Regions from separate parts of the Shewanella sp. MTB7 genome, predicted to be linked through region 3. Evidence: predicted binding sites of a transcription regulator. Region 3 holds the regulator's gene; each other region holds the start of a gene.
The links. The regulator sigma-54, encoded in region 3, starts transcription at its own class of promoters, with help from an activator protein. The targets are predictions, from matches to a motif close to GTTGGCACGNNNNTNGNNT.
Positions count from the first base shown of each region.

Region 1: the regulator sigma-54 is predicted to act here: its motif matches at 1,750-1,768, upstream of fliE (flagellar hook-basal body complex protein FliE).
Region 2: the regulator sigma-54 is predicted to act here: its motif matches at 1,842-1,860, upstream of HWQ47_RS16130 (molybdopterin oxidoreductase family protein).
Region 4: the regulator sigma-54 is predicted to act here: its motif matches at 1,935-1,953, upstream of HWQ47_RS18825 (DUF3192 domain-containing protein).

Region 1 covers NZ_CP085636.1:2,185,545-2,188,724, reverse strand. Annotated here, with positions in the region: gene fliF (flagellar basal-body MS-ring/collar protein FliF) at 1-1,250, opposite strand, end outside; gene fliE (flagellar hook-basal body complex protein FliE) at 1,342-1,674, opposite strand; gene HWQ47_RS09265 (sigma-54-dependent transcriptional regulator) at 2,013-3,180, opposite strand, start outside.
Region 2 covers NZ_CP085636.1:3,740,368-3,743,547, forward strand. Annotated here, with positions in the region: gene HWQ47_RS16130 (molybdopterin oxidoreductase family protein) at 1-1,801, opposite strand, end outside; gene HWQ47_RS16135 (FHA domain-containing protein) at 2,170-3,180, shown strand, end outside.
Region 3 covers NZ_CP085636.1:5,487,920-5,491,099, reverse strand. Annotated here, with positions in the region: gene ptsN (PTS IIA-like nitrogen regulatory protein PtsN) at 1-312, opposite strand, end outside; gene hpf (ribosome hibernation promoting factor) at 315-602, opposite strand; gene HWQ47_RS23960 (RNA polymerase factor sigma-54) at 738-2,219, opposite strand; gene lptB (LPS export ABC transporter ATP-binding protein) at 2,371-3,102, opposite strand; gene lptA (lipopolysaccharide transport periplasmic protein LptA) at 3,099-3,180, opposite strand, start outside.
Region 4 covers NZ_CP085636.1:4,344,523-4,347,702, forward strand. Annotated here, with positions in the region: gene HWQ47_RS18810 (Mpo1-like protein) at 165-500, opposite strand; gene HWQ47_RS18815 (GNAT family N-acetyltransferase) at 487-1,134, opposite strand; gene HWQ47_RS18820 (DUF2789 domain-containing protein) at 1,301-1,531, shown strand; gene HWQ47_RS18825 (DUF3192 domain-containing protein) at 1,533-1,895, opposite strand; gene HWQ47_RS18830 (hypothetical protein) at 2,038-2,367, shown strand; gene HWQ47_RS18835 (Zn-ribbon-containing protein) at 2,367-3,140, shown strand; gene syd (SecY-interacting protein) at 3,165-3,180, opposite strand, start outside.

The sequences.
Region 1 (3,180 bases), 3.1 Mb from region 3:
ACGGCGCCTTCAAGTAAACGTCGAATATTACTCATCTCCTGATCGGTACGGGGTACGCGGCTCACTTGACCATCTTCAGCAGCTGGACCTGATTTAAAATCTATAGCAACTGATACACTTACTCGCCTTACCACTCCAATTTGTTGTCTGGTATGACTTATAATAGTGTCTAACTCAAAATTTCTAGTCGCTTCTTTATGAATAGAACCTGAATTTTTGTCAGCTTGATTGGCCTGATCTGCCAATGCATCTTGAGGAATATTCGCTTCCATTGGTGGTTGATTACTCAACGCCCCGGGAATACCGCCGCTAGTTCCGGCATTAGAACTATTCTCAACAGTCATCTCACTACGCAGTGCAGGTAAATCTGGATTGTACCGTTTTGCCGTTTGTTCAACGGCAGTAAAGTCCATATTTACATCGACTTGTGAAGTAAAGTTTTCTGGACCAAGTATTGGCATTAAAATGGATTCAATCTTGTACCTGTACTCAGATTCTTTTTGTTGAACAAGCTCTAGTTCACGCCTGGCTCGTGCAGACACACCATCCTGACTACCAGAGTTGAGCAGACGGCCATTGGAATCGGTAACGGTTACTCGTGTTGGCTCTAACCCTTGAACCGCAGAAGCAACGATATCGACGATTGAATCGACTTCCTCTTGACCTAAACCACTACGACGAGAAGTGACCACCACGGTTGCACTTGGTTTTGCACGGTTTCTTGCAAACACATTTTCTTTAGGTATGGCCAATATCACTTTTGCACGAGTGACACTTCTAAGCTCCTCAATGACTCTCGCTAAATTCTGTTCTTGACTGTGTTTTAGCCTTGCTTGCTCCATGCGTTGACTAACACCAAATCCACTGTCCTGGCTCAGGTAATCATTCGCACTGGGAGAGTTATCAACACCCTCTCTGCTAAGCATCAATTTGACATCTTGAAACATCTCTTCCGGAACTTTGACTACATCTCCTTCAATCTTATAAGCAACTTTATTCTTATCCAGCACATCGAGCACCTGAATCATATCTTCAGTTGCCATTTTCCCCAATGGCCTAAATTCAGATTCTTGTGCCAATAACATCACAAACACAGCAACGGCAAGACAGATAGCAAGCGCAAGAATCATAGTCAGCTGGCGCAACATATCTGCTCCGCCAAAAGACCCAAGTCCACCAGACTTATTCTCTTCTTGTACCCCACCGGCAACGTCATTGCTTGTTAGCGTAGAGTTTGTACCTACAACCATATCTGTGCTCAAAATAGATCCCTGCTTGTCTATTATTTACTACGTAATTTAAATACCAACGAAATGTAATAAAACTAAATGTTGCAATGTATTACACAGGCATACTCATGATCTCTTTATACGCTTCTACTAGTTTATTTCTAACTTGAACAGTGGCTTCGAAAGCAACACTGGCTTTCTCGCGCGCGATAACGGTGTCAGACAGTGAAACCCGAGTGTCTCCCATATCTAGTCTAGTGGAAAGCTCACCTGAATTTGCCTGCAACTCGCCAACATGACCTACTGCTTGAGATAGCAACGCAGCAAAATCACTTCCTGAAGTACTCCTTACCTGCTGTGAAATTTGGGTGCTGATACTACCTGTAGGAATTTCACCACTAAGTGACTTCATCTCTTGTAGTAAAGAGTTTGCTCCGATTTGCATAGGTTTCTCCCAAATAGTCGACTAACGGTTAGGGTATTGACAGATAGTTGACAAAAATGAATCTTGATAATGACCATGCAATAAATTAGCCAATATATTCAAAGCAAAAATTGACGCTGCGTTGACGGATAACGGAACGCTGGCGTTTACGGTTAAGAACTTAAAGCTTGGATAAATGTTACTAAAAATAAAAAGAGCAAGATCAATTCTTTGATTTTGCTCTAGATGACACTACTTTTTTTTGATTATACCGTAAGCTCAGCGTTCTGTGCGGCCATAGGCTATTCCGTTATCCGTAGTCGCTAGCGGCTGGCTTTAACGTATCCTGCTAGCGTATATTAAGCAGGAAGTTGTATTCCAGCATCTCTCATTTTAGCCATTTTATATCTGAGTGTTCTCGCGCTTATTCCAAGCTTCTCAGCAACCAGTTTTCGACTTCCCTGACATTGAGTCAACGTCTCGAGAATAATGACATGTTCCTGCGCTTTTAACTCGTCACCTAAAGCTTCCAATTCAACTGAGCTCTCTTGACTATTGATTTTAAACGTTTTATCCGGTGTTAGTATCACTTCATCTACATCTAGAATAATGTCTTTGTAAGTAATGCAACTTCCATTAAATAGGATCAATGCTCTTTGGATAACATTATCTAACTCTCTGACATTTCCGGGCCATCGATGAGTCAACAAACGACGTGCAGCACTCTCTTCCAACACTGGAGTTTCAGCTAAGCCAGATGTGATGGCATGTTTTGACAACAGATGTCTGGCCAATGGCAAAATATCGGCAGGTCTTTGATTTAATGAGGGCCAGGTCAAAGGGAAAACATTGATCCTGTAATAGAGATCTTCTCTAAACTCACCTGAAGCCGCCAACGACTTGAGATCCCGGTTTGAGGTTGCCAAGACCCTTACATCGAGTTTTATGTTCTTACGCCCACCAATACGTTCGACTTCCCGCTCCTGTAAAACACGTAGCAGTTTAGCCTGAAGTCCTAACTCCATCTCAGAAATTTCATCTAGCAGTAAGGTTCCTCCTTGAGCTTGTTCAAATTTCCCAGGGCAAGCCTGATAAGCCCCCGTAAAAGCCCCTTTTTCATAACCAAAAAGAGTCGCTTCAAGCATATTTTCTGGGATCGCAGCACAGTTAATTGCCACAAACGGCTGTTCAGCCCGACTACTATTTTGATGAATAAAGCGAGCTAGCACCTCTTTACCTGAACCACTAGGGCCCATTATCATTACAGAGGCATCAGATGCCGCTACTTTTTGAGCTAACGACAACAAAGCTAAACTCTTTTCATCGGCAACAATAGGTTGCCCTTGACATGATTTAGGTTTTAAGTATCGAGACACTTGATTTAATAGAACTTCAGGTGAGAATGGTTTTGCTAAATAATCAACTGCACCTAGCTTAATAGCATTAACTGCATTATCAATCGTGGCATAAGCAGTCATCAATAACATAGGCACTTGTGTATGGTGCTGCTGAAGATAATTAAGTAAA
Region 2 (3,180 bases), 1.7 Mb from region 3:
GCTCATTGTTATTGTAAAAATGGATAGGTAGGAGGTTGGCTTTACCATTGGCGGTAGGAAAAACACCGTCACTGTAAAGTCTAACTTGACCTTTTAGCCCGATATCCCCGTCTCGGAACGGCCACTGTATCCCTTTAGCTGCTAAAATTTTAGCGTAGGTCATCCCTGAAATATCCAGATTTCTTGGCTGACCATTGGCCATCTTGCCCTTAGAAAGGTATTTCATCTCCTCAAATGCCTCTTGGGGCGATTCAGGAAAATGAACCCTCTGGCCATTATCAAAACGCTTAGCCATCTGATTAAAGATCCAAAAATCTGGCTTTGAGTTTTTATAGGGTGGCAAGACATTACTAATAAGGTTAACCCTACGCTCAGTGTTGGTGTGAGTGCCCTCCTTTTCGGCCCACACCGAAGCTGGCAAATACACGTGAGCATATTGATTGGTTTCAACATCTTGATAAACATCTTGAATAACCAAGAAGTCTAACTTCTCCAACGCTTTGCGAATTCGTGCCGTGTTGGGCATCGAAGTCATGGGGTTGGTAGCGACAATCCACAGGCCTTTTATCTCGCCGGTTTCTATCGCTGGGAAGATATCCGTCTCGGCAAGACCACGTTTTTTAGGGAAAAAATCTGCATCGATTCCCCAAAAGTCAGCGATCTCATTGCGATCGGCTTCATTCTCTAGATAGCGGTAACCTGGCAGCCCCGAACACGATGACCACTCCCGCGTCCCCATGGCATTACACTGACCCGTTATTGACAAGCTCGTTCCACCGGGCTTACCAATATTACCGGTCACCATATTGAGGTTGTTGATATTGGCAACGCCATCAGAACCATGGGTTGACTGATTAATTCCCATGGTCCAAATACTCATGGCTGTAGGAGCTTTTGCATAAATGCGTGCCACGTTACGTATGGTATCTTCATCAATTCCGCAGACATGCTGTGCAGACTTAGGGTTATAGTCCTGAACGAGTGCCTTTACCTCATTAAAGCCTTGGGTATGGGCATCAATGTAGGCTTGATCTTGTAAGCCTTCATTGATGATGACGTACATCATGGCGTTAATTAACACGCAATCCGTGCCCGGCGTAATAGGCAGATGAATATCGGCAAATTGCGCTAACATGGTCACGCGAGGATCGACCACGATTAAGGGGAAATGACGTTTTTCAAGGGCTTCTTTAAGTCGCCAATAGATAATGGGGTGTTGTTCAGGAAGGTTTGAACCAAACGCCATTAGACAGTGAGTATGTTCAAAATCATCATAACAGCCCGGTGGCCCGTCAGCCCCAAATGAGCGTTTATAGCCACTTACCGCTGATGCCATACACAAGGTCGTGTTGCCATCATAGTTATTGGTGCCTATCACACCGCGAGCCAGCTTACCTAAGGTATAAAACTCCTCAGTTAACAACTGACCTGACGACACGATAGCAAAAGAGTCACGACCATATTGTTGTTGGATCCGCTTTATCTGAGCCGCCGTGGTATCTAAAGCATGATCCCAAGATGTAGATTTGAAACTATCGAAATGTTTGTCTCGGATCAGTGGTTCAGTTCCTCTGCCCGGACTTTCAAATAGCTCATGCTCGAGTATTCCTTTTATGCACAACTTACCGCGGTTAACATCCGCGCCAGCATGTCCTCTTGTGGTGACGATTTTTTGTTGCTCATCTAAGCCAATCTCTATAGAGCACCCCGTAGAACAGTAATTACAAGTGGTGTATTTCCACTCTTTTACTTGCTTGCTTGGTATAACAATCGGTTTTCTTTTTTTGCGACCAAACAACATATCTACCCAACCTCTAACAATTATCCCTATGTCCGTAGCATTGCAGCAGTCATGCCAAACATTTAGTCGTTAAAAATCAAAATGATAAATAAAATCACAGCAAAAATAATGAGCAATTTAAGTGCTATCGCCTTGTTTTGGTGCAAATTTACAAATAAATATAAAATTTAATTCTTTCACTGTAGTTTCAAACACTAGCCTTGAATTTTTTAACGCGTTAAGATGAATAATTGAAATAATAAGCCTGTGTCTATCATTCGAAATCCGTACAATAGATAGCTATAATTTCAAGGTGTAAAGGTTATTCAGGGTTAACCTTTATTTTAAATAAAATCGGACTTTATTTAAAAATAAAAGGGAGTTGTTTTATGGCGTATATTATTGATCCAGTATCAAGTTCCAAAATTTATCTCTATGCTCACCACAGCTTTGGACGGTTAGCTTATTCCGTTAATACATTAATCAGTCAACCTGATATCTCAAAAATCCATGCAATCATAGAGTGGAATAATGGCATTTGGTCCATTAGGGATATCAGCACTAACGGCTGTTGGCTGAATAAGATAAAAATCTTTAGCAATAAACGATATCCTCTCAAAGCAGGGGATAAAATCAACTTTGCCTCTCTGGATAATCAAGAGTATCGCTTAGAGAGTGTTGACGCTCCAGCCGATCTTCTTATTCCTTGCACAAGCCAAGACAGCAAGCATCTTGAGCAAGCCATCACACTTGGAGAGTATAATCTTCTCCCTCAAGAAAACCCTGAACTGGCGCTATTTCGCGACAGAAAAATGGAGACATGGAAAGTGTCATCGATTGACTGTGAAACCGATGACAGCTGCACACTGGCAGAAGATGAAATAATCGAATTTCAACAGCAGAAGTGGCAACTACACCTTAGCCATCTGGAGCCATTAACCCAAGCGCTGCAAGCCTCACAATTAACCCTTGAAGATATCACTTTCGATTTTTATCTGAGTTTAGATGAAGAGGTATCACAACTAAAAGTGCATACCCCTGAATCAATCTTAGATCTCCATGTACGAAGTCATCACTATTTAACCCTGAATTTAGCCAGATACCGTTCATTAAGTGCTGAACAGGGGTTAGATGAGTCAGAACAGGGCTGGGTGTATGCTGAGCAACTCGTGAAAGATCTGGGAATAGAGATCCATCATCTTAATATTCAAATCCATAGAGCCAGAAAACAGTTCAGTGACAGCATTAATGTTAATGACGCCGAATATATAATTCAAAGACAGGCAGGAAAAATTCGCTTTGGCAGCACCCATTTTAATATTTATAAGGGCCATAAACTTGAGTGTGGCTTGCATCAAACGAATAAGCTTTCATCAGTAGATACTCAAGTGCAATATGAA
Region 3 (3,180 bases):
AACTAATAGTGCAAATAATATATCTACCGGCTGTTTATCAATAGAGTCGAAAGCAATTGGCTCCTCGCACTTTATGAGTACCGCAACGGGTTGACTAATATTGGCTAACCTTCCATGTGGAATGGCTATGCCGTTACCTATACCTGTGCTGCCCATTTTCTCTCTGGCTAAAAGACTTTCAAAAATCTCTTGAGAGGAAAGGTTAGGGTACTGGACAGCGGCAAGATCGCTTATAAGTTCCAGTACCTTTTTCTTACTGCCCGGAGTGGCGCAAGTTGTACATTCCGGCTGCAGGATAGTGCTTAATTCCATCGTTAGTGTTTTATTTGCTTCTCTTTATGTTTAATAACCTGACGGTCGAGCTTATTTATCAGGGAGTCGATTGCGGCATACATGTCAGCATGTTCTGACATAGCAAAAACCTCTCCACCAACAAGATGAAGTTTAGCTTCTGCTATTTGCTGCATTTTCTGAACATTTAAAATAACGTGCACATTATTGATCTGATCGAAATGTCGTTCAAGCTTTGAAAATTTTTCTTCAACATACTGACGAAGAGATGTTGTGATTTCGATATGATGACCTGTTACGTTAATTTGCATAGAAATACTCCTCCGGACTCGATTGTGTTTGAAAGCACGCTCGTCGATTAGAGGTTTACATTGCATATTTAGGTATCTGACTAACGTCACAATGTTTAACCTCAACATATTAATATCTTAATTTTCAAAAATATTCTATAAGCTCTTTCTTTGATTTGATGGTGGTATGAGCAAAGCCTCACGGTACTTGGCTATGGTTCTTCTCGCTACTTTAATGCCTTGTTCAGCTAACAGTAGTGCCATCTTACTGTCACTTAATGGTTTCTGTTGGTTTTCTGCAGCAACTAGCTTCTTAATAAAGGCGCGAATTGCGGTTGATGAACATTCGCCACCGTCGTCGGTACCCACATGACTTGAGAAGAAGTATTTCAGTTCAAAAATACCTCTTGGGGTGTGCATATATTTTTGGGTTGTGACACGTGAAATGGTCGATTCATGCATCTCGACCTCTTCAGCGATGTCATTTAACACCATAGGCTTCATCGCTTCTTCACCGTATTCAAAGAAGCCTTGTTGAAACTTAACAATGCAGTTCGAAACTTTAAGTAAAGTATCGCTACGACTTTCTAAACTCTTGATAAACCACTTAGCTTCCTGCAAGTGTCCACGAATAAACTGACTGTCTGCCTGACTTTTAGTGCTGCGGGCCATGGATGCATAATGTTGGTTTACATTTATTTTGGGTAAGTAATCTGGATTTAGTTCAACTATCCAACGACCTTTTTTCTTGGTCACTGTGACATCAGGGATCACATATTCATCACGGTTTGGTGTTATGGCGAGTCCTGGACGGGGATTCAAGGTTTGAATCAACTCTATTGCTTGCCTTAACTCATCCTCTTTTAGTTTGGTTTTACGCATTAAGAGACGGAAGTCTCGGCCGGCGATAAGATCCAGGTGTTCTTTGATTAACAGTCTGGCGTTATCAATATGAGGCGTTGTGCTAGCGTATTGAGCGAGCTGGATGAAAAGACATTCGCTGAGATCGCGTGCTGCGACTCCAATAGGGTCAAAATGTTGAATACGTTTAAGTACAGCTTCCACTTCATCGAGTTCAATTTCGGGATCGCCCATAGCCTCTAAAATATCGTCAGTATTTTGTGTCAGGTAACCACGTTCATCGACCGCATCAATAATGGCGGTAGCAATGGCGAGATCGTTATCTGAAAATGGGGTTAAATTCTTTTGCCACTCAAGATGCTCAAATAAACCTTCACTGGTTTCACCTTGAAAGGGGAGATCGTCGTCTCGCATTGCACCCGAAGCTGAATTAGGGCTTGCCGTATAGACTTCATCCCAAGTGGTATCCATAGGCAGATCTTCAGGCATAGAATCTTGTGCTAAGGCCTCGGAAGTTTCCAATGTCGAACTGTCTTTTTCGACGACAGTTTCAGCGGAAGCACTGAAATCTGTTTCATCATTTATCTTGGCATCGCTATTGTCAGCTGTTGCGTCGACCTGCTCTTCATCCAACTCAAGTAGAGGGTTGGAGTCTAGTGCTTGTTGGATCTCCTGTTGCAGTTCCAGTGACGATAGCTGCAACAGACGTATGGCCTGCTGAAGCTGTGGAGTCATGGTTAAGTGTTGACCCATTTTGAGCTGGAGTGACGCTTTCATGTACTGCTATTCCCTTCTTTGTACTTATTAAAATGAGAAAGCCTGCTGGAGTTATTTTGGAAGTCTTCGCTTCCTAAATACACTTCATTAGAATGAGTAATATCGATGTATCATATCCATTTTCTAGGGGGGAAATCATTCCCTAGATTAACTATAGCTTGAATTGTTCTCCTAAGTACACCGCTCGTACTTGCTGATTGTCTAAGATTTCTGCGGGTGTTCCTTCGGCAATTAAATTTCCATGACTCACGATATAAGCATGCTCACAAACGTCTAATGTTTCCCTCACGTTGTGATCAGTAATAAGCACTCCAAGACCGCGACTCTTGAGCTGTAAAATGATTTTTTTAATGTCGATGACCGAGATAGGATCGACGCCAGCAAAAGGTTCATCGAGTAAAATAAACTTTGGGTTCGCGGCTAATGCTCTTGCTATCTCTACACGTCGACGTTCGCCGCCGGAAAGCGACATTCCTTGACTATCTCGAATATGAGTAATATGAAACTCTTCCAGTAGATGTTCTAGTTGCTCTTCTCGTGCATTTTTATCAAGTTCATCTCGAGTTTCCAGTACGGCCATAATATTATCTCTGACCGATAACTTTCTAAAGATGCTTGCTTCTTGGGGCAAGTAGCCTATGCCTTTACGAGCACGCAGATGCATAGGATCTAGGGTGAGATCATCATCATTAATAAAGATCCGCCCTTTATCACTTTGAACTAGCCCTACGACCATGTAAAAAGTGGTGGTCTTCCCTGCACCATTAGGTCCAAGTAGACCAACAATTTGGCCGGTTTTGACGGTTAAGCTGACATCTTGTACTACGGCACGGTTCTTATAGCTTTTCGCTAGGTTTACAGCCTTTAACGTCAAAGAGCTCATTTAATCTCCTGAGTGTTTAATGCAGATTCGGCTAGTGTCTTTGGCTGTTCAACTTGTGCTTCTGGCTGAGCTTTTGAA
Region 4 (3,180 bases), 1.1 Mb from region 3:
ATGTCTCACACTCTTGTAAGAGATCTCTTACATCGACTATAGCCGTTTAGGATAACCGCTAGAGCCTAAACTTATCTTAATCCCGACGGTCAAACACTCCTATGTATCTTCAAAGGATAAAACTGATGACATTAGAAAATAACAATAGATAAAAGTCACTAAGTTTAACGACGAAAAAACTTAACGATCCGCTGAGCAAACATAATACAATCGCCCAACAAACTATAGAGTGGGTACTGAAAAGTGACAGGTCTATTCTTCTCAAATTTAAAATGACCGATCCAAGCAAAGCCATAGCCAACTAAAGGCAATAACAAGAGCTGGATCCAATGCTGGGTAATAAGCGTTTCAATCAAAATAACCAGTACAGATAAGCTCCCAATATAATGAAGACGTCTACAGGTAGAGTTTTGATGTTGGGATAGGTAAAAGGGATAAAAAGCTTTAAAGGTTAAATATACTTTTCCCCCTGCAGATTTAGACGACTCAGTCATTATCATGACCACGATAAAATAACAATTCTCCCTCAACGTTACCTATGGTCAACGGCTCTAAAAGGATAAACCCATGTTGACTAAAAAGCTGTGCATGATTCGGTTCACTAGCAAAAACACCAATCCCTTCTAACTCAGGTTGTTCATCACACCAACTTAATGTTGCTTGAACCAACTGACTTCCAAGCCCCTTACCTTGCTCTGTAGGGGAAACAGCAATAAATTGCAAAATACCACATCGAGGGCTCGGCAGATGTTCTAATAGTGAAGACTCTTTCTTGATCAAAGCCTGTGTTGATTGCCAACCTGTACTGATCAGCATCTTTAAACGCCAATGCCAATACCTCGACTCACCTAACGGAACTTGCTGAGTCACAATACAAGCAACGCCTACCATTCTATCGAAATCGAATAAGCCAATTAATGCTTGCTCTTGTTGCCATAATTCATTGAGCTCCTCGCGTATTGCCCCTCTCAACTTCTGCTCGTACATAGCCAAATCACCAGCATACAATGAATCTATAAAGAAGGGATCATCATGATAGGCGTTATAGAGTATTGATGCCGCAACCCGTAAATCTTCGGCTGTGAGATATACTGCTCGATAAGCTTCTAGTAATGCGTTATCTTCATTATTCATTAATTGGTAACCTTTGATCTAAATCAATTACCTACCAATGTATCAAGTCAAATTGACAGTGTAAATATTAATCAGAAGCACTGTTAAAAAAATCTCTTTTGTTCAAGTTTGATCCATAATAAGTATTAGCTATTTAGCTTTGTGATACCGCCATAAGGAGCAGTCAATGGATACGACACCACAAGATCTTAGTCATTTATTTGATCAACTAGGCATAGACAGCAGTGAAGAAAATATCGACAAGTTTATAGCGGACAATCAGATCCCAAAAAATGTGTTAATTAGTCAGGCGGTTTTTTGGAGTGAGTCACAAAAAAGTTTTTTGCGAGAGGCGATAGACGAGGACGCCCAATGGTCTGAACTTATTGACCATTTAGACGCCTTAATCAGAAGGTAACTCAAATACTGATGTAGGCCTTCTCACCCCAACCAACAACGGCATTATTACTGATGACTACAGGAGTGCATTCATCTTTTGTAGTCTTACCATCTTCCTTAGTTCGCTGGGTTCGATAAAAAAGCACATGCACCTCTTTCTCGTTCTGAATATAAGCCTCATAAAAATCCGCATCTCCCATCAATACTTTAACTTGATCTTGGCTCATACCTAGGTTTAATTTCGTTAGATTATCACGGTTAGCCGACTGAGTTTGCTCCCAACTGTTCCAGCCTGAATCGCTCTCACCAAGGTTGATAACACAACCGCTTAAGCCTAAACTTGCGACCCCTACGAACACTAAACCAATTAAATTTGTTTTCACTATGACTTCCTGTTTCTTTATTATAGATAAGATGCTTTAAAGCAAGTAACAGGCCAGAATATATCTACTTGTTTTTATTGACTTTGTTTTTTAGCAAATATTTTTATTAGTCTTTTAAGCTAGCTATTGAGAAAAATAACCAATGATGAGTCCTTTAGAACATGTGTTAGCAGCTGCAAAATCAGTAGCAAGTACAGGAAAGCAGCCTAGCCTGGTCTTAATAAAAACAAAACTGGGGAACAGTGTTCCATTGCCCATACTTATCCAAGGTTTGCAACAGTTTAAATCAATGTCTCTGGAGTCAATCGCGCAAATACAAACTCCCGACACTCATTTACTTCAACCAGAAAATACACAAGAGATATCTGAACTTGATAAACTTAAGCAAGAAATTAAACAACTAAAAGATATTTATCAACAGCTTAACATTAGAATATCTCAGTTAGAAATAGACCATAAGGTTCAAAAATAATGCACGTTGTAGAACTACGATTTGAGTGTTTTGACGACACTACTATGACCTCTGCTGAAAAAGCGATAAATGGGCTTCTGGAAGCTTATCGAGCCAACGGGCAGGTATTAGGAAGAGAGTTTGCCATTGCTTTCAATGATGGTGACTTTAGAGTTAGGCTGTTAATGCCAGAAAAAAGTAGTCTGGCCAAACGTTTTAACAGTCCTTGGGTGAACGCAGCATTGAATGAACTAACACATGCCAAGTTGCTAGCCCCAAGAGATAAATATATAGGTCAAGATATCAATTCAGAAAGTAGCAGTTTTGAAAAGCCGAGTTGGCAGCTCATCTACACCAGTTATGTACATATGTGTTCACCAGTGCGAAATGGTGACACACTGCAACCCATCCCACTCTATCAGTTACCTGCAACCTTTAACGGCGACCATAAACGTGTTATCCGTTGGCAGACCGAGTGGCAAGCCTGTGATGAGCTACAGATGGCTGCGGGTACTAAAGCAGAATTTGCTGCTTTAGAAGAACTTACCTCAACTAACAGTGATCTTTTCCGCCGTGGTTGGGATATCAGAGGAAGAATTGAATTTCAGACTAACATCTCAACTTACTACTACCTTTATCGCGTAGGTGGAGACAGCTTAATCTCTGAGAAACAACGACCTTGTCCACGTTGTGGTAACAAAGAGTGGCTCTTAGATGAACCTTTACTAGATATGTTTCATTTTCGCTGTGATGAGTGTCGTATTGTATCGAATATCTCTTGGGATCATCTTTAAATAGTAGATCCTAGGACCTAGAGCCTAGGATCTTTTTAAA